Regions from separate parts of the Rhizobium sp. P28RR-XV genome, predicted to be linked through region 1. Evidence: riboswitches for the same ligand, from Rfam matches in the RefSeq annotation. Region 1 holds a riboswitch; each other region holds the start of a gene.
The links. Region 1 has a riboswitch for thiamine pyrophosphate ahead of thiM (hydroxyethylthiazole kinase). Riboswitches for the same ligand answer to the same signal wherever they lie in the genome.
Positions count from the first base shown of each region.

Region 2: linked by a shared signal. The riboswitch ahead of thiC (phosphomethylpyrimidine synthase ThiC) and the one ahead of thiM (hydroxyethylthiazole kinase) in region 1 are both predicted to bind thiamine pyrophosphate.
Region 3: linked by a shared signal. The riboswitch ahead of thiB (thiamine ABC transporter substrate binding subunit) and the one ahead of thiM (hydroxyethylthiazole kinase) in region 1 are both predicted to bind thiamine pyrophosphate.

Region 1 is NZ_JABAIG010000008.1:96,228-102,018, forward strand. Features, by position in the region: gene HGP12_RS18045 (hypothetical protein) at 1-67, opposite strand, end outside; gene yghU (glutathione-dependent disulfide-bond oxidoreductase) at 280-1,155, opposite strand; gene HGP12_RS18055 (DUF1127 domain-containing protein) at 1,732-1,878, opposite strand; TPP riboswitch at 2,113-2,209, shown strand; gene thiM (hydroxyethylthiazole kinase) at 2,261-3,064, shown strand; gene thiE (thiamine phosphate synthase) at 3,061-3,696, shown strand; gene thiD (bifunctional hydroxymethylpyrimidine kinase/phosphomethylpyrimidine kinase) at 3,693-4,505, shown strand; gene HGP12_RS18075 (3-oxoacyl-ACP reductase) at 4,513-5,277, shown strand; gene HGP12_RS18080 (undecaprenyl-diphosphate phosphatase) at 5,358-5,791, opposite strand, start outside.
Region 2 is NZ_JABAIG010000006.1:78,040-83,830, forward strand. Features, by position in the region: gene HGP12_RS14130 (TetR family transcriptional regulator) at 1-208, shown strand, start outside; gene HGP12_RS14135 (porin) at 380-1,471, opposite strand; gene HGP12_RS14140 (hypothetical protein) at 2,084-2,827, shown strand; TPP riboswitch at 2,961-3,093, shown strand; gene thiC (phosphomethylpyrimidine synthase ThiC) at 3,186-5,012, shown strand; gene thiO (glycine oxidase ThiO) at 5,014-5,791, shown strand, end outside.
Region 3 is NZ_JABAIG010000004.1:391,613-397,403, forward strand. Features, by position in the region: gene HGP12_RS11235 (MarR family winged helix-turn-helix transcriptional regulator) at 1-348, opposite strand, end outside; gene HGP12_RS11240 (MFS transporter) at 516-2,054, shown strand; TPP riboswitch at 2,125-2,242, shown strand; gene thiB (thiamine ABC transporter substrate binding subunit) at 2,404-3,432, shown strand; gene thiP (thiamine/thiamine pyrophosphate ABC transporter permease ThiP) at 3,443-5,080, shown strand; gene HGP12_RS11255 (ATP-binding cassette domain-containing protein) at 5,073-5,791, shown strand, end outside.

The sequences.
Region 1 (5,791 bases):
ATTGCTGCGACGGCACGCCCGCGATGATTTTATTGTCCAGGGCACGGTCACCAGCAATTTGCTGCATGGAAAAGCATTCCTCTTGCGTCATCGGTGAAACGCATTGCAGAGTGCGTTGCGTTCTCTGCCGGGCGATAAAGCTTCGGCAGGGAGACATTAGACCCGACAAGATGGAGCGAGGCTGACTTGGCCGCCTCACGAACATCGCTGGCAAAGCCAATAAAAAAACCCGCAATCCGGAGACCGCGGGTTCAAGGAAATAACGAGCGAAACTGCCTATCAGCCTGCAGGCGCGATCTTGTCTTGCGTCTTGGTCTCGAAGTCGCTGGCATCGTGGCGCTCACGCAGCTGCTCGGACGGTTCGCCCGACATGCGGTTGACCATGCGGCCACGCTTGACGGCGGGACGCGCGTAAACCTGCTCGGCCCAGCGCTGAACGTTCTTGTAGTCCTGCACCTGCAGGAACTCGGCCGCGCCGTACTGCCAGCCTTTGGCGAGACCGCCATACCACGGCCAGATGGCAATATCGGCGATCGTGTAGTCGCTGCCGGCGATATATTCGCTTTCGGCCAGGCGACGGTCGAGCACGTCAAGCTGGCGCTTCACTTCCATGGCGAAGCGGTCGATCGCATATTCGATCTTCGTCGGCGCATAGGCAAAGAAATGGCCGAAACCGCCGCCGAGGTAGGGCGCGCTGCCCATCTGCCAGAACAGCCAGGACAGGCATTCGGCACGGGCCGGCTGTTCCGTCGGCAGGAAGGCACCGAATTTTTCGGCGAGATACATCAGGATCGAGGCCGATTCGAAGACGCGGACCGGCTTCGGGCCGCTGCGGTCCAGCAGGGCCGGGATCTTTGAATTCGGATTGACGTCGACGAAACCGCTGCCGAACTGGTCGCCCTCGCCGATCTTGATCAACCAGGCATCATATTCCGCGCCGCTGTGGCCGAGCGCCAGCAGCTCTTCGAGCATGATGGTGACCTTCACGCCATTCGGCGTCCCGAGGGAATAGAGCTGCAGGGGATGGCGCCCTACAGGCAATTCCTTTTCGTGAGTCGGCCCGGCGATCGGACGGTTGATATTGGCGAACTGACCGCCATTGGCCTTGTTCCAGGTCCAGATTTTCGGCGGCGTGTATTCGGCAGAACCGGTCATGGGCATCCTCCTGTTGCAGGGAATCACGTTGGGGTTGGTCTTCGATGTAGCGCGCTACAGGCGTCGCACATAGGGACGGCCGTTCATTTTTGCGAGAGGAGGCCGTCGGTTTTCAGACAGGCTGGGATCGGAGATGGCCGAAGCAAGGACCGCGTTCCGACGCGCGCTGCAGACCGGCAAAGATGAGGAGGAAATCCGATATTGCCTGAAACGAAAAAGCCTGCCGCGGGAGGAGGTGCGGCAGGCTTTTTACAAGAACCGAACAGCGAACGGGAGGAGGAATGCCGCTGTTCCCGCAGTCGTCCCTGGGAGGAGGAGAAGGACGTCTGCAAAAACGAAGGGATGCGGGAGGAGATGCATCGCTTCGATGGAGTTGAGAATAGCTGATTTTTGCTCACAGGATAGGCATTTCTTTGCAAGGCAGTTATGCGCTATGCGAAAAGCGGCCGGCTTTGCCGATCTGCTTGCAGCGCACGCAAAGAGCCTGAATCCGTCCCCTCCGGACAAACCAAAAGCGCCTGCTCGGGACGAACAGGCGCTGGCATAATGCAGCTTTATAAGGAGCCGTTGCGGCCGTTAGCGAGCGATGGCTGCGCGGGCAACATTGCGGATTTCGCCGCGATCGATACCCAGATCATGCAGTTCGCGCGTGGACATACGGCCCAGTTCGGCGACCGTCTGACGATACTTGCGCCAGTTATTGAAAGAGCGTGCTACGTTCATGATGATCCCCTTTCGTTGGGCTTTCGAAGCTGAGCTGCCGTGCTTGGCGCCCCCTTCGCTTCGATGAGTGACATATAGTCGAAACCTCTCGGCTTTTGCAGGGCTAAGGAATCACTGCACCCATGCATTCATTGCATGGGTCGCCTGGAAATTAACAGAGCCCAACTCCATTCATCGCCAGGGCTTTGGTGATTTGCTGATGACAGCGCCGCCGTTGTCTGCGAAAAGAAGGGAGATGAGAGACAGGGGCGTCCGCTTTCCGGCGGGCTGAGAAGGACCCTTTGAACCTGAACCAGATCATGCTGGCGGAGGGAGTCGCTCGGGACCTCGCGAAGCTCAGCACGTCGTCCCTTTGCGTCTCGCCTGCCCTGAAAGGCGCGATATGCAAGACCAAATCACAGCAGGCAATCAGCTTCACATCATGCGGGCGAACCCACCGCTGGTGCAATGCATCACCAATTTCGTCGCCATGAATATCGCGGCCAATGTGGTGCTCGCCGCCGGAGCATCGCCGGCGATGGTGCATGCCGAAGAAGAATCGGGTGAATTTGCCGCCATCTCCGGCGCGCTGACGATCAATATCGGCACGCTCTCGTCCGGCTGGCTTGCGGGCATGCTGAAAGCAGCGCGCTCGGCCAACGATGCCGGCAAACCCTGGGTTCTCGATCCCGTCGCCCATTATGCGACAGAGTTTCGTCGCAAGGCGATCGCGCAATTGCTGGAGCTGCAGCCGACGATCATTCGCGGCAATGCGTCCGAGATCATCGCGCTTGCCGGCGGCACCAGCCGCGGCCGGGGCGTCGATAGCCGTGATGCCGTCGAGCAGGCGGAAGAGTCCGCCCGGCAGCTTGCTGAAAAGCACGGCTGTGTCGTTGCCGTCACGGGCGTTACGGATTTCGTGACGGACGGACGGAGGGCCAAGCGCATTGCCGGCGGTTCGCCGCTCATGCCGCAGGTGACCGCGCTCGGTTGCTCGCTCACCTGCCTCGTCGGCGCCTTTGCGGCGGCAACGCCGGATGATCCATTCAATGCCACCGTAGCGGCACTCGCGGTCTTCGCCGTTGCCGGCGCCCAGGCAGGAGCAGCAGCGGACGGTCCGGGCTCCTTCTCCTGGCGCTTCCTCGATGCACTCGCCGCGCTCACGCCGGAGATGCTGGATCGCGTTGCAAGGATATCGGCGGCATGAAGGACTTCGATCTCTCGCTCTACCTCGTGCTGGACCCGGTGCTGTGCGCCGAACTCGGCATGATCGAAACGACCCGTGCGGCCGTTGCCGGCGGCGCCACGATCGTACAGCTGCGTGACAAGCATGCCCCCACCGCAGCCATGATCGAGACGGGCCGCGCCCTCAAACAGATCCTGCACGGGACCAACGCCCGACTGATCGTCAACGATAATGTCGAGGCCGCCATCGCCGTCCGTGCCGATGGCCTCCACATCGGTCAGGAGGACATGAGTGCCGCCGACGCACGCCGCCTCATCGGGCCGGACATGATCCTCGGCCTTTCGGTGGAAACGGAGGCTCTTGCTATCGCCATAGATGCCGGCATTGTCGACTATGCCGGAATCGGTCCGGTCTTTGCGACCCCCACCAAGCCCGATCACAAGCAACCGATCGGCTTCGCGGGCCTTGCCCGCATCGTCGGGCTCTGTCCGGTTCCATCAGTCGCGATCGGCGGCCTCAAGGCAGAGCACACGAGAGAGGTTTTCTCGGCCGGCGCGGATGGTCTTGCGGTCGTCTCCGCCATCTGTGGCCGTCCGAACCCGCAAGCGGCGACAGCCCTCATCGCGAACGTCATCAAGGAGGCTCGCCAATGATCCGCAATGTTCTGTCCATCGCCGGTTCCGACCCATCAGGTGGTGCCGGCGTCCAGGCCGACCTGAAGACCTTCTCCGCCCGCGGCGTTTACGGAATGGCAGCTTTGACCGCCTTGACGGCGCAGAACACGCAGGGTGTCTCCGGCGTCCATCCGGTACCCCCCTCTTTCGTGGCGGACCAGATCCGGGCGATCTTCGGCGATATCCGTGTCAATGCCGTCAAGATCGGTATGATCGCCAACGCCGAGATCGCTGATGCTGTCGCGGATATTCTGGCACGACATCGCAATGTGCCTGTCGTGCTCGACCCTGTCATGATCGCCAAGGGCGGCGCTGCCCTGCTTGCTGCCGACGCCGTCGACGTGCTCACCACGCGGCTGCTGCCGCTTGCGACGGTCATCACGCCGAACCTGCCCGAGGCGGCGGCGCTGCTGCACGACGCCGAGGCGGCAAGCCGCGACGACATGGCCCGCCAGGCGCTTGCGCTGGCAGCGCTGGGGCCTTCGGCTGTTTTGGTCAAAGGCGGTCATCTTGAGGGTGACGAAAGTCCGGATGTGCTGGCAAGCGCCGGCCACCTGACCTGGTTCGAAGCCGAGCGGCTGCCGACGAAGAATACACACGGAACGGGCTGCACGCTCTCCAGCGCTATCGCCGCCGAGATCGCCAAGGGCGCCCCGCTCCCCGAGGCCGTCGCCGCCGCCAAAGCCTATCTTGCCGCCGCGGTTGCCGCCGCAGGCCAGCTTTCCGTCGGAAGCGGCCACGGACCCGTGCAGCATTTCCATGCTCTCTGGCACACAAACAAGGAGTAGAGAAGAAATGAGCCTGTCACTCAAGGGCCAGATCGTCATCGTTTCCGGCGCAGGGCGCGGTCTTGGCGCCGCCATCGCGACGGCCTTTGCCCGCGAAGGCGCGAAGGTTGCCATCAACTATCGGGCAAGCCGCGAACGGGCTGAGGCGCTAGCGGCAGAACTTGGCAATCACGCGAAAGCGTTTCAGGCCGATATCCGCGATCTTGGAAGTACGAAGCGGCTCGTCGCCGAGGTGACCGAGCACTTCGCAGCGCCGACGGCGGTCGTCCACAATGCGCTCGCCGATTTCAGCTTCAACGGCGATGCGCGCTCGAAACTGGACGCCTTGAGCTGGGCGGAGATGGCGATACAGATGGAAACCGCGCTGCAGGGCGCCTTGAACCTGATACAGGCGGCGCGGCCGGCAATGGCGCAGGCAGGCTTTGGCCGGATCGTCACCATCGGCACGAACCTCTTCCAGAACCCGGTGGTGCCCTATCACGATTATACCGCCGCCAAGGCGGCGCTGTTGTCGCTGACCCGCACGGCCGCGTCCCAACTCGGCCCGCTCGGGATCACCGTCAACATGGTCTCCGGCGGCCTTCTGCGCACGACGGCCGCCAGCAGCGCCACGCCGGAGGCCGTTTTCGACATTATCGCCGCGAATACGCCGCTGCGCCGCGTCACCACCCCTGAGGAGGCTGCCGATGCGGTGCTCTTCTTCGCAAGCCCTTGGGCACGTGCCGTCACCGGGCAAAATCTTATCGTCGATGGCGGTCTCGTCTTCGGATAGCGGTCTTAGAACGAAAAAGGCGCTGCCTTTACGGGCAGCGCCAATATTCAAGTCTTGGCAAGCCGTATGGTTCAGGCCGCTCAAGCCCATCCCATGGTCAGTACGCCGAAGAGAATGATCACGCCGAGCGCGATACGGTAGATAACGAAAGGCCAGGTCGAAAAGCGCTCCAGAAAACGCATCAGTCCCCAGATGGTGATGAAGGACGATATGCTGCCGACGATAAGGCCGACGATCAGAACCGACCAGGCCTCCATCGGGATATGCGCCTTGTAGAGCTCGAAGAGTTCCTTCAAACCGGCGAGCGCAATGGCCGGCAGGCCGAGCAGGAACGAGAACCGTGCGGCTTCATCGCGCTTCAGGCCAAGGAACAATGCACCGGTCAGCGTCGAACCCGAGCGCGAAACGCCGGGAACCAGCGCGCCGACCTGGGCGATGCCAACGAACAGGGCATCCATCAGCGTCATCTGCTCGATGCCCTTCCTGTGACGGCTATAGAGTTCGGCGATCGCCA
Region 2 (5,791 bases), on a different contig from region 1:
GAACGAGAAGACGAAGCTGCCCGCGCCCTGGACGCCGGATACGGCCGCCTCCGCGCTGACGGCCGTCATCGGCGGGCTGATCACCGAATGGACGCTCGACAGGGGCAATTTCCAGCTCGTGCCTTGCGGGCAGATGTTCATCAAGATGATCTTGAAGACATGGTTCCCGATGGAGCAGGCACATGAGGTAGAGACCTCGGCTGCATAAAGCAGGCCCAGAAGCAGGCCCAGCAAAATCAACGCTTTGAACATAAAAAAGGATCCGGAGGGAAAACCGGATCCTTTACTTTGATCGGAGGTCAACCGATCGGGGAAAGAAGCCTGACGGATTGGAACATCAGGCTTCTCTATACCCGGCACGAGGCCGGGTAATTCGAAATTAGAAGCTACGCTCGAAGCGCAGGATACCGGCCCACTGATCCTGGTTTACAGAATCGAAGTTGGTGTAGGAGACTTCCGGCTCGATGAGCAGGTTCTTGACCGGGTTCCACTTGACGTTCGTGGTAGCGGCGAAGATCTTCGAGTCGGTGTAGGCGAGCTGCAGGTTCCACTTCAGCTTTTCGTTGATCGGAACGCCAACGCCGCCCCAAACAGCCCAGTCACCCCAGCCGCACTTCGACGGATCATTAACGGGGCAAGCCGAACGGTCGAGGTTGGTACCTGCATACTTGTTGAGCTTGTCGCCATCGGTGTTCCAGCCGCCCATCAAGAAGGCCGAGAATACGCCGAAGTCGGCATCGACACGAGCCTTGATAGCGCCTTCTTCGACGATCGAGTCGTAACCGCCGACGACCTTGAAGCCCCATGCGCCAGACTTGAAGCCAGCACCAGCAACGACGTCAGGAGCGTAGTGGTTGCCCTTGTCGTCGGACCACCAGCTTGCGCCGTAGGAAGCGTCGGAGCCGCTGGAGTTCGAGTCTTCAACCGAGATCATAGCCGTGAAGCCGTTGCCGGCATCATAGTTGTAGGTCAACTGGTTGAGTTCGTACGGGCCGTCATAGATCACGTCGTCGTTGATGACGTCGCCGGCATAACCGATGTAGGAGTTGTACTGCGAATCGGCCTTACCGACGAGGAAACCGCCGAGGCTGATGTTGGCGAACAGCAGCTTGGTGGAGGTCGAGTTGCCGTCGTTCCAGTCCCAACGAATGACCGTGTTGGTCTTCAGCGGGCCGTATTCGGTGTCGGTCGCGGTGTCGACGCTCAGTTCCGCACGGGTGTGCCAGAGCGTGCCGTTCTTGCTGTTCGGGTTGTAGGCATCGTACCACTCGCCTTCGGAACGGACACGTCCGCCGATCTTGAGGCAGGTTTCAGTGCCCGGAATGAAGAAGTAACCAGCACCGTAAGCGTCGCAGATGCGGACGTATTCCAACGGCTCCGGCTCGGCAGCAACGATGGCGTCAGCTGCATGGGCGCCGGAAACTGCTGCCAGCGCAGCAGCGGAGCCGAGAAGAAGGCTCTTGATATTCATATTAAACTCCTGGTTGTAATATGCATTTCTAATTTGCCGCGAGTGCTGAGCTGAAACCACCTTGAAGATCGACTCGGTCGAAAACGCGACCGCGCAGCCCGGCAAGTACGCACGTAATGTTGGCTTGAGTCCCCTCGAACCTCCATGATTGACCCCGCGGCAAAGGTCTTGAAATGCCCCTACCGATCCGGCCGATCGCTCGACCGTAAGACAAGTTCTGTCCTGCTTCTGACTTACAAACAGCCCGTATGTTTGTCAATTATATGAAGGCTTGACGGACGCTGGTCTGGCGTTAGTCTTGGCCGCTGTTGCTTAAATGCAACTGGCGACGGCAGTGCGGGGTTCGCTTCATCCGGCGAGAGCACCAAAGGCGCGAACGCGCGGCAAGAAAGGCTGCCGGCGGCATTAAAGGCGAGGTCGCCAGAGATAATCGATCAGAGCATGGCGGATAGATTCACGGCCGGCGACGGTCCTATCCGCGCTTGGGCGCCCGCAAAGGCTTGCGAATTCCGGCAAGGCTCAGAAATAAAATTCAACAATTCGCTACACACAGAAATGGTGAATCTTCCTAGATTCCGGCGACTCGCGCCATGGGAAGGGAACAAATCGCGCATGAACGAGAAACGAATGATCTTCATCGCGACCCCCTGCTTCGGTGGCCTCGTCACCAAGGATTATATGCAATCCATCTTTTCCCTGATGCAGACGGGCGCGCAGGCCGGCATACAGCTGACGCTCGCTCTCCTCGGCAATGACGCGCTGATTACCCGCAGCCGCAACACGCTGGTGTCGTCCTTCCTGAACGATACGGCGGCGACCCACATGCTTTTCATCGACGCCGACATCAGCTTCGAGCCTGATCAGGTGATGCGATTGCTGGATGCCGACAAGGATGTGGTCGCCGCCATGTATCCGATCAAGGACTACGACTGGGACACCGCGGCCCTTGAAAATTCGCGCGATGGGATGTCGCTTGCGGCGGCAGCACTTCATTATGTCGGAACGCCGCTGGTCGGCCAGAGCGCCGAGCGCGAGGGCGATTTCGTCAGTGCCGTCTATGCGGGCACGGGCATGCTTTTGATCAAGCGCGCTGTCATCGAAAGGATGATCGCCGCCTATCCCGACCTGCGCTACAACGCCATACACGCCTATCCGAGCACCAAGCGTTCGCCGGGCACCCAATATGCCCTGTTCGAATGCATGGTCGAGGAAGGGACAGGAATTTATCTGAGCGAAGACTTCGCCTTCTGTCACCGCTGGCGCGCGCTCGGCGGCAAGATCTGGCTCGATACCGCCAGCAAGCTCTCCCACACCGGCCCTCACCGCTTCAATGGCAACACCGCTCCTCGTTATTGAGGCGACGCCATGCCGGCTACCCGTTTAAATACGTTTAAATTGTAGATTCTCCAATGCGCCGAGCGCAGCCGCCCGAAAAAAGGCAATCATCGTTGCGGGGTTGACAGAAGCCGAAGGGAGAGCATAGCCTTTCAGTATTCACCAGGGGGGTCCCGGCAAGGGGCTGAGATACTGCTGAACAATACGGCTTTGCCGGTTGTGGGCGCAGTGACCCGTTGAACCTGATCCAGTTCATACTGGCGTAGGGACGGTGCAAGCGCTCGAAGGCCTCGGATTCCCGCGTGGATTCCATGTCGGCGTCTTTTCATCATTCCGGCTGATTGACTGGGTCTCCAACCGCAACTTGGAGCCTCAAACCATGACCATTGCCGCAAAGACCCTTACCCCAACCGTCACGACAGGCCCGCTGCCGGCATCGCGGAAGATCTATATCCCGGGAGACATCCACGCCGATATCCGCGTGCCGATGCGCGAGGTCAGCGTCCATCCGACATCGGGCGAGCCGCCTGTTATCGTCTATGATTCCTCCGGCCCCTACACCGTCGAGGGCGCCGATATCCGCATCGAGCACGGCTTGCAGCAGCACCGGCGCGACTGGGTGCTCGCTCGCGGCGACGTCGAGGCCTATGAGGGCCGCCATGTGCGCCCCGAAGACAATGGTTTCGTCACCGGCGAGCGGCTGACGCCGGAATTTCCGGCCAAGCGCGAGCCGCTGCGCGCTAAAGACGGCAAGGCCGTCACGCAGCTTGCCTATGCGCGGGCCGGCATCATCACGCCGGAAATGGAATTCATCGCCATCCGTGAGAATCTCGGTCGCAAGGCGAATGCCGAAGCCCTGGTGCGCGACGGCGAGAGCTTCGGCGCCCATATTCCGGACCATGTGACGCCGGAATTCGTCCGCCAGGAGGTCGCGGCCGGCCGGGCGATCATTCCGGCCAATATCAATCATCCGGAAAGCGAGCCGATGATCATCGGCCGGAACTTCCTGGTGAAGATCAACGCCAACATCGGCAATTCCGCCGTCACCTCTTCCATGGCGGAGGAAGTCGAAAAGATGGTCTGGGCCGCCCGCTGGGGCGCCGATACCGTCATGGACCTTTCGACCGGCCGCAACATCCACAATATCCGCGAATGGATCGTCCGCAATTCGCCGCTGCCGATCGGCACCGTGCCGCTCTATCAGGCGCTGGAAAAGGTCGGCGGCATTGCCGAGGAGCTCACCTGGGAAGTCTATCGCGACACGCTGATCGAGCAGGCCGAACAGGGCGTCGACTATTTCACCATCCATGCCGGCGTGCGGCTGCATTATATCCCGCTGACCGTCAATCGCGTCACCGGCATCGTCTCGCGCGGCGGCTCGATCATGGCCAAGTGGTGCCTCCATCACCATCGCGAGAGCTTCCTTTACGAGCATTTCGACGAAATTTGCGACATCTGCCGCGCCTATGACGTCTCCTTCTCGCTAGGCGACGGCCTGCGCCCCGGCTCGATCGCCGATGCCAACGATGCCGCGCAGTTTGCCGAACTCGAAACGCTCGGCGAACTGACCAAGATCGCCTGGGCCAAGGATTGCCAGGTGATGATCGAAGGTCCCGGCCATGTGCCGATGCACAAGATCAAGGAGAACATGGACAAGCAGCTCGCCGTTTGCGGCGAAGCGCCCTTCTACACGCTCGGGCCGCTGACGACGGATATCGCGCCGGGCTATGATCACATCACCTCGGGGATCGGCGCTGCCATGATCGGCTGGTTCGGCACGGCGATGCTGTGCTACGTCACGCCAAAGGAACATCTCGGCCTGCCTGACCGCAACGACGTCAAGACCGGCGTCATCACCTACAAGATCGCCGCCCATGCGGCCGATCTCGCCAAGGGTCATCCGGCCGCGCAGGTGCGTGACGACGCATTGTCGCGCGCCCGCTTCGAGTTTCGCTGGGAGGACCAGTTCAACCTGTCGCTCGACCCCGACACCGCCCGCAGCTTCCATGACGAAACCTTGCCGAAGGAAGCGCACAAGGTGGCGCATTTCTGCTCGATGTGCGGCCCGAAATTCTGTTCCATGCGGATTTCGCACGACATCCGCGCCGAGGCGCAGAAAGAAGGATTGGAGGCGATGGCGGCAAAATATCGCGAAGGCGGTGATCTCTATATGCCGGTCGAAACCCCTGCGCAGCCGGCCGAATGAAATGCGCATCCTTGTCAAAGGGGCCGGCGTTGCCGGCCTCACGGTCGCACATGAACTGCACGTTCGCGGTGCCGAGGTCACGGTTGTCGATCCTGGCCTGAATTTCCGCCGAGCCGCCTCCTGGCTCGCCGGCGGCATGCTGGCGCCCTGGTGCGAGCGGGAAAGTGCCGATGAGGCCGTGCTCGAGCGCGGACGTGATTCCGCCGATCGATGGGACGCGATTCTACCGGTCAAGATCATCCGCAATGGCACGCTTGTCGTCGCACCGAACCGGGACCAAAGCGAGCTGAAACGATTCGCCGGCCGCACGACGGGCTATCGCTGGGTCGAGGAACGCGAGATCGCCACCCTCGAACCCTCGCTTGCCGGTCGCTTCAGGCATGGCCTGTTCTTCCCGCAAGAAGCACATCTCGACCCTCGCGACGCCCTGCAGTCGTTAAAAGGCGCACTCGCGGCGAAGGGCGTCACCTTTGCCGACCATATCGGAGATCGCGATCCCTTCCCCGATGTCGTGGACTGCACGGGCGCTGCCCGCATCGGCGAAAGCCGAGAATTACGCGGCGTGCGCGGCGAAATGCTCTATCTGCAGACGCAGGAGGTCGCCCTTGCGCGGCCTGTCCGACTGCTGCATCCGCGATTTCCCGTTTACATCGTGCCGCGCGGCGAAGGCCTGTTCATGGTCGGCGCCACCATGATCGAAACGGACTTCGAAGGACCGATCACCGCCCGCTCGCTGATGGAACTGCTGAACGCCGCCTATGCGCTGCATCCCGCCTTTG
Region 3 (5,791 bases), on a different contig from region 1:
TATCACGACAATGCGCCGCGCATCCGCCTGCGATGCCTTGCGTCGCAACACGCCGCGCGTCACCATGTCGGCAACGATGCGGCTCGCCCGCGAGGGATCGATGCGCAGCATCTCGGCGATCGTGCCGACGGTGACTTCGCCCGTCGCCTCCGCCCGCCGCACGACATCGAGCACGTCGAGATGCGAAAGCTCGAGCCCCGGCGCAACACTCTGGATGGCAAGCCTGCCGATCATGCGGCGTCCCGTCAGGAGACGCATGCGCGTCATGGCATGGCCGATGCGCAGGAGATTCTCGTCATCGGTCAGGGCCTGGGCTTCAACTTCACGTGTATTCGTCGCAGATGTCATCTTTCCACCATACCAGAGGCGGAAAAGAAATAAAACATGCAAACAGCATTCACCTGTCGTTGACATTTATATGCTAATGGCACATATGTATCAAGTATGAAAACCGGGGCGTCCCGCGCATTCGATCGACCGCGCAGCGTTTCGGGCAAGCTCGGATTTTTTACCCCATGGACATGCAGACAACGTTCGCGCCGCTCGTGGCGGATCATAAACGGCGGCTTATACTCTTCCTGTTTCTGATGACTGCCATGTTCATGGCCACGCTCGACAACCAGATCGTCTCGACGGCGCTTCCGACGATCGTCGGCGAGTTCGGGCATCTGGAACGCTTCGGCTGGATCGGATCGGCCTATCTTCTCTCGCTCTCCGCCGTCATGCCCGTTTACGGCAAGCTCGGTGATCTCTTCGGCCGCAAATATGTGATGATGATGGCGATCGCGATCTTCACGATCGGCTCCGCCGTCTGCGGCCTTGCCGTTTCGATGAATACGCTGATTGCCGCCCGCGTCCTTCAGGGGCTGGGAGGCGGCGGCATCCTCGTGTCGATCTTCGCCGTCAATGCCGACCTGTTCGAGCCGCGGGAACGCGCCCGCTATCAGAGCTATTCGAGCCTCGTGCTGATGGCCTCCGGCGCCATCGGCCCCGTTCTCGGCGGCACGATGAGCGACCTCTTCGGCTGGCGCTCCATCTTTCTCGTCAACGTGCCGATCGGCTTTGTCGTGCTGGCGGGTCTCGCCACCATGCTCCCCTATCGCAAGCCGCCCCGCCGCCCGAAGATCGATTATGCCGGCGCAATCGTTCTTGCGCTGACGACGACGAGCATCGTGCTTGCCGCCGACGGCACCGAACTCTTCGGATCACTGCTGTCGCCACAGTGCCTCGGCATCATCGCCTTCGGCATGATCTGCGCCATCGCCTGGGTCTTCATCGAGCGCCGCGCTCCTGAGCCGATCGTGCCGATGACGCTGTTCCGCAATCCGACATTCGGCCTCCTGCTGATCATTTCGATCACCAGCGGCGCCGTTGCCATCGGGATGGTCAATTATTTCGCGCTCTTCCTGCAGACGACGACAGGCCTTTCGCCCTCGATGGCCGGCCTGCTGTTCATTCTCCTGACTGGCGGTATCGTCTGCGGCTCGCTATCGGCCGGCAGGCTGATCGCGGCCAGAGGCCGCTACAAGCCCTTTGCCATCGCAAGTGCTGCCTGCAGCGCCATCGCATTTGGCTCGTTCGCCTTCCTGCCTGCCGGCACGCCCATCGTCTTCATCGGCGGCCTGATGCTGCTGCACGGCATCGGCATCGGTCTTGCGCAGCAGGTGCCCGTCATCGGCGTGCAGAACGCAGCCGCTGCCCGTGACGTCGGCGCTGCAACCGGCGCCGTCACGCTCTCGCGCATGGGCGGCGCCTCGATCGCCATTTCCATCTACGGCGCCATCATCGCCGCCAAGCTCGGCAATGTCGGCATCTCCATCGCGGGCGTATCCGACATCGAGCAGCTGACGCCGAAAATGATGGCCGCATTGCCCGAGGCGACCCGCGAGGCCGTCGCCACCGCCTATGCAAGCGCCTTCAGCCCGCTGTTCTTGACGGCTGCCGGCATCTGCCTCATCGGCCTTCTGACCTCACTGTCGTTGAGAAACGTGCAGCTTCCGGGCGCCGTGAAGAAAATCGAAAGCCCGACGGCGGCCGCTCACGCGGCCGAGTAAGATCGCCCGCCTGCAATCGACAAGGGAATCATTTTCCTTGTCATCCCTTCGTCGCAAGGCTAAATCTGCCGACGCTCTAACGGGGTGCCTTATGTCCTTCCGGACATCCGGCTGAGAGGCTTTTACCGGGCCAACCCGCGGAACCTGATCCGGCTAACACCGGCGGAGGGATTAGACGCGTGACGAAATCATGGCGCCCTTTCCCCTTCAAGACGAAACCTAAAGCATGATGCCGAAAAGTGTAAACGGCTTTCGGGCAACATCATGCTCTAATTATTTGATTTTAGAGCGGATTCAGATTTTAGGTCCATAGACCTAAAATCATCCGGCTCCAGGAGGAGGCGCTGTCATGCAACACCGTTCGCTATTGTCATTCTTCACCGGCCTGGCCCTTGCCGCCGGAACAAGCTTTTTCGCCGCACAGCCTGCTGCAGCGGCCGACAAAGCTCTGACCATCTACACCTATGAGAGCTTCACCGCCGATTGGGGGCCGGGCGCCAAGGTCAAGGCCGCCTTCGAAAAGACCTGCGGCTGCACGGTCAACTATGTTAGCGTCACAGATGGCGTCGCGCTTCTGTCGCGCCTGAAGCTGGAAGGCGCGGGCACCAAGGCCGATGTCGTTCTCGGCCTCGACACCAATCTCGTCGACGAAGCCAAGGACACCGGCCTTTTCGATGCAAGCGGCGTTGACACTTCCGCGCTTAAGGTCCCCGGCGATTTCAAGGATGACGTCTTCGTGCCCTACGACTACGGCCATTTCGCCGTGATCTACGACAGCCAGACGGTCAAGAATCCCCCGAAGAGCATGAAGGATCTCGTCGAGGGCGATCCCGCGCAGAAGATCGTTATCGAAGACCCGCGCACCTCGACGCCGGGCCTCGGGCTTCTGCTCTGGGTGAAGTCGATCTATGGCGACAAGGCGGCCGATGCCTGGACGAAGCTCAAGGGCCGCATCCTGACGGTCACCCCCGGCTGGTCGGAAGCCTATGACCTCTTCACCAAGGGCGAGGCACCGCTGGTGCTCTCCTATACGACGTCACCGGCCTATCACATGATCGAGGACAAGACCGATCGTTATCAGGCGGCCGCCTTCTCGGAAGGACACTATATCCAGATCGAGGTCGCCGGCCTCATCAAATCCTCGCCGAACAAGGACCTTGCCCGCGACTTCCTGAAGTTCATGATCTCCCCCAGCTTCCAGGACATCATCCCGACAAGCAACTGGATGATGCCGGTCTCGGCCACCTCCGAGCCGCTGCCGGATGCCTTCAGCAAACTCGTCGTGCCGTCGAAGACCTTCCTGATGAGCCCGTCCGACGTCGACAAGAACCGCAAGGCCTGGATCGACGAATGGCTGGCCGCCACCAGCGGCAATTGACGCGCTGATCATGCTCGCGGCACCCGAACGAAGACGCGCCATTTCCGGCGGGGCGCTTAGCCTCGCCGGCATCGTGCTCTTCGTCGGGGTCGCCGTTTTTGCCCTCTTGGCCGCCAGCATCGAATCCGGCGGCGACACCACGCTGACCGATCCCTATCTGCTGCGCGTCCTGCGCTTCACGCTGCTGCAGGCGGTGCTCTCGACGCTTCTCTCCGTGGTGCTCGCCCTACCGGTCGCCCGGGCGTTGGCGCGCCAGCCGCATTTTCCCGGCCGGTTGTGGCTGCTCCGGCTGATGGCGGTTCCGATGGGATTGCCGGTGCTGATTGGCGCGCTCGGCCTGCTCGGCATCTGGGGCCGGCAAGGGCTCATCAATCAGGCGCTTACTACGCTTGGCCTATCGCAACCCGTCAGCATCTATGGTCTCGCCGGCATCCTGCTGGCCCATGTCTTCTTCAACATGCCGCTCGCCTGCCGGCTGATGCTGGCCGGGCTGGAGCGCGTACCGGCGGAATACTGGCTTGTCGCCGGCGGGCTCGGCATGCGGCCCGCCTCGGTCTTTCGCTTCATCGAATGGCCTGTCCTGCGCGGCCTCATCCCCGGCATTGCCGGCCTGATCTTCATGCTCTGCGCCACCAGCTTCACGCTCGTCCTGATTCTCGGCGGCGGACCGGCCGCGACGACGCTGGAAGTGGCGATCTATCAGGCGCTGCGCTTCGATTTCGACCCCGGCCGCGCCGTAATGCTGTCGCTGCTTCAGATCGCCGTCACTCTCCTCGTCCTTAGCGCCATGACGCTGTTTCGCGCGCCAGACGATCACGGGCTGACCAGCGGCCGCGCGCTCCACCGCATCGATGGGCAAAGGACAGCCGCACGGTGGACCGACGCCGGCGTGCTGTCGGCCGCCACGCTCTTTCTCGGTCTGCCGCTCGCTTCCGTCGTCGTGACCGGCTTTGAGGCGAATCTTCTGAAACTCGCCGGCCAGCCGATCTTTTTGCAAGCGGCCGTCACGAGCCTGGCAATCGCGCTCTCCGCCGGCCTTCTGGCGGTCTTGTTATCCTTTGCCATCATCCGCGCCCGATCGGCGATATCGGTCGATCGCCGCAAGACCGTCAGCCTGCGCGGCCTGGCGCTCGCCTTGAGTGCAAGCTCGTCCCTTATTCTGCTGATCCCGCCGATCGTGCTGGCAACGGGCTGGTTTCTGGCGCTGAGACCATTGGGTGATCCCAGCCGCTTTGCCGCCATCCTCATCGTTGTTATCAATGCGCTGATGGCGTTGCCCTTCGTCATCCGCGTCATCGAACCGGCCTATGCAGTCCATCGCCGCCGCACCGAACGGCTGGCCGCAAGCCTCGGCCTTTACGGCATCGCCCGTCTTCGCCTGATCGATTGGCCGGGTCTGCGCAAGCCGCTCTTCACCGCGCTCTCCTTCGCCATGGCGTTGTCGCTCGGCGACCTCGGCGCGGTGGCGCTCTTCGGCTCGGACAGCCTGATGACCCTGCCATGGCTGGTCTACAGCAAGCTCGGCAGCTACCGCACGAACGACGCCGATGGGTATGCCTTGATCCTCGGCCTGGTCTGTCTTCTTCTGACCATCGCCGGCACGGCGGGCCAAGGCGCGCGCGATTCCGAAAGCAAGAGAAATGACTGACGGCAACGACATGAAGCAACAGGGTATCGCCATGGCCGGAGTCGAGCTGCGCCTCGGCACGCATGACTTTCGCTTTGACTGCGCATTGCCGCAGGGCAGGATCGTCGCCATTGCCGGACCGTCGGGGTCTGGCAAGTCGACCTTTCTCAATTTGTTGGCCGGCTTCGAACAGCCCGATCGCGGCCGCGTGCTGCTGGCGGGGCAGGATGTGACCGGCCTCCACCCTGCGGAACGGCCCGTGTCGCTGGTCTTCCAGGACAACAACCTCTTTGCCCATCTCGATCTCTTCACCAATGTCGGTCTCGGCATCAGCCCATCATTGAAGCTTTCTGCACAGGACCGGCAAAGGGTCTCGGAGGCCTTGGCGCGCGTCGGACTGCCCGGCTTCGAGAAGCGCAGGCCGGGAACGCTCTCCGGCGGCGAACGGCAGCGCGCCGCTTTCGCAAGGGCGCTCGTGCGCGACAAGCCGATCCTGCTGCTGGACGAACCTTTCGCCGCCCTCGATCCCGGCCTGCGCTCCGGCATGGTCGAACTTTTGAAAACCCTGCATCGCGAGAGCGGCAATACGGTGCTGATCGTCTCGCACGACCCGGCCGAGGTGCGGCGTCTTGCCGACCATGCCGTGTTTATCGATGGCGGCACGATCAGGCTTGCCGCCCCCATAAAGACCTTCCTCGAGACAGGCGACATTCCGGCACTGACCACATTTCT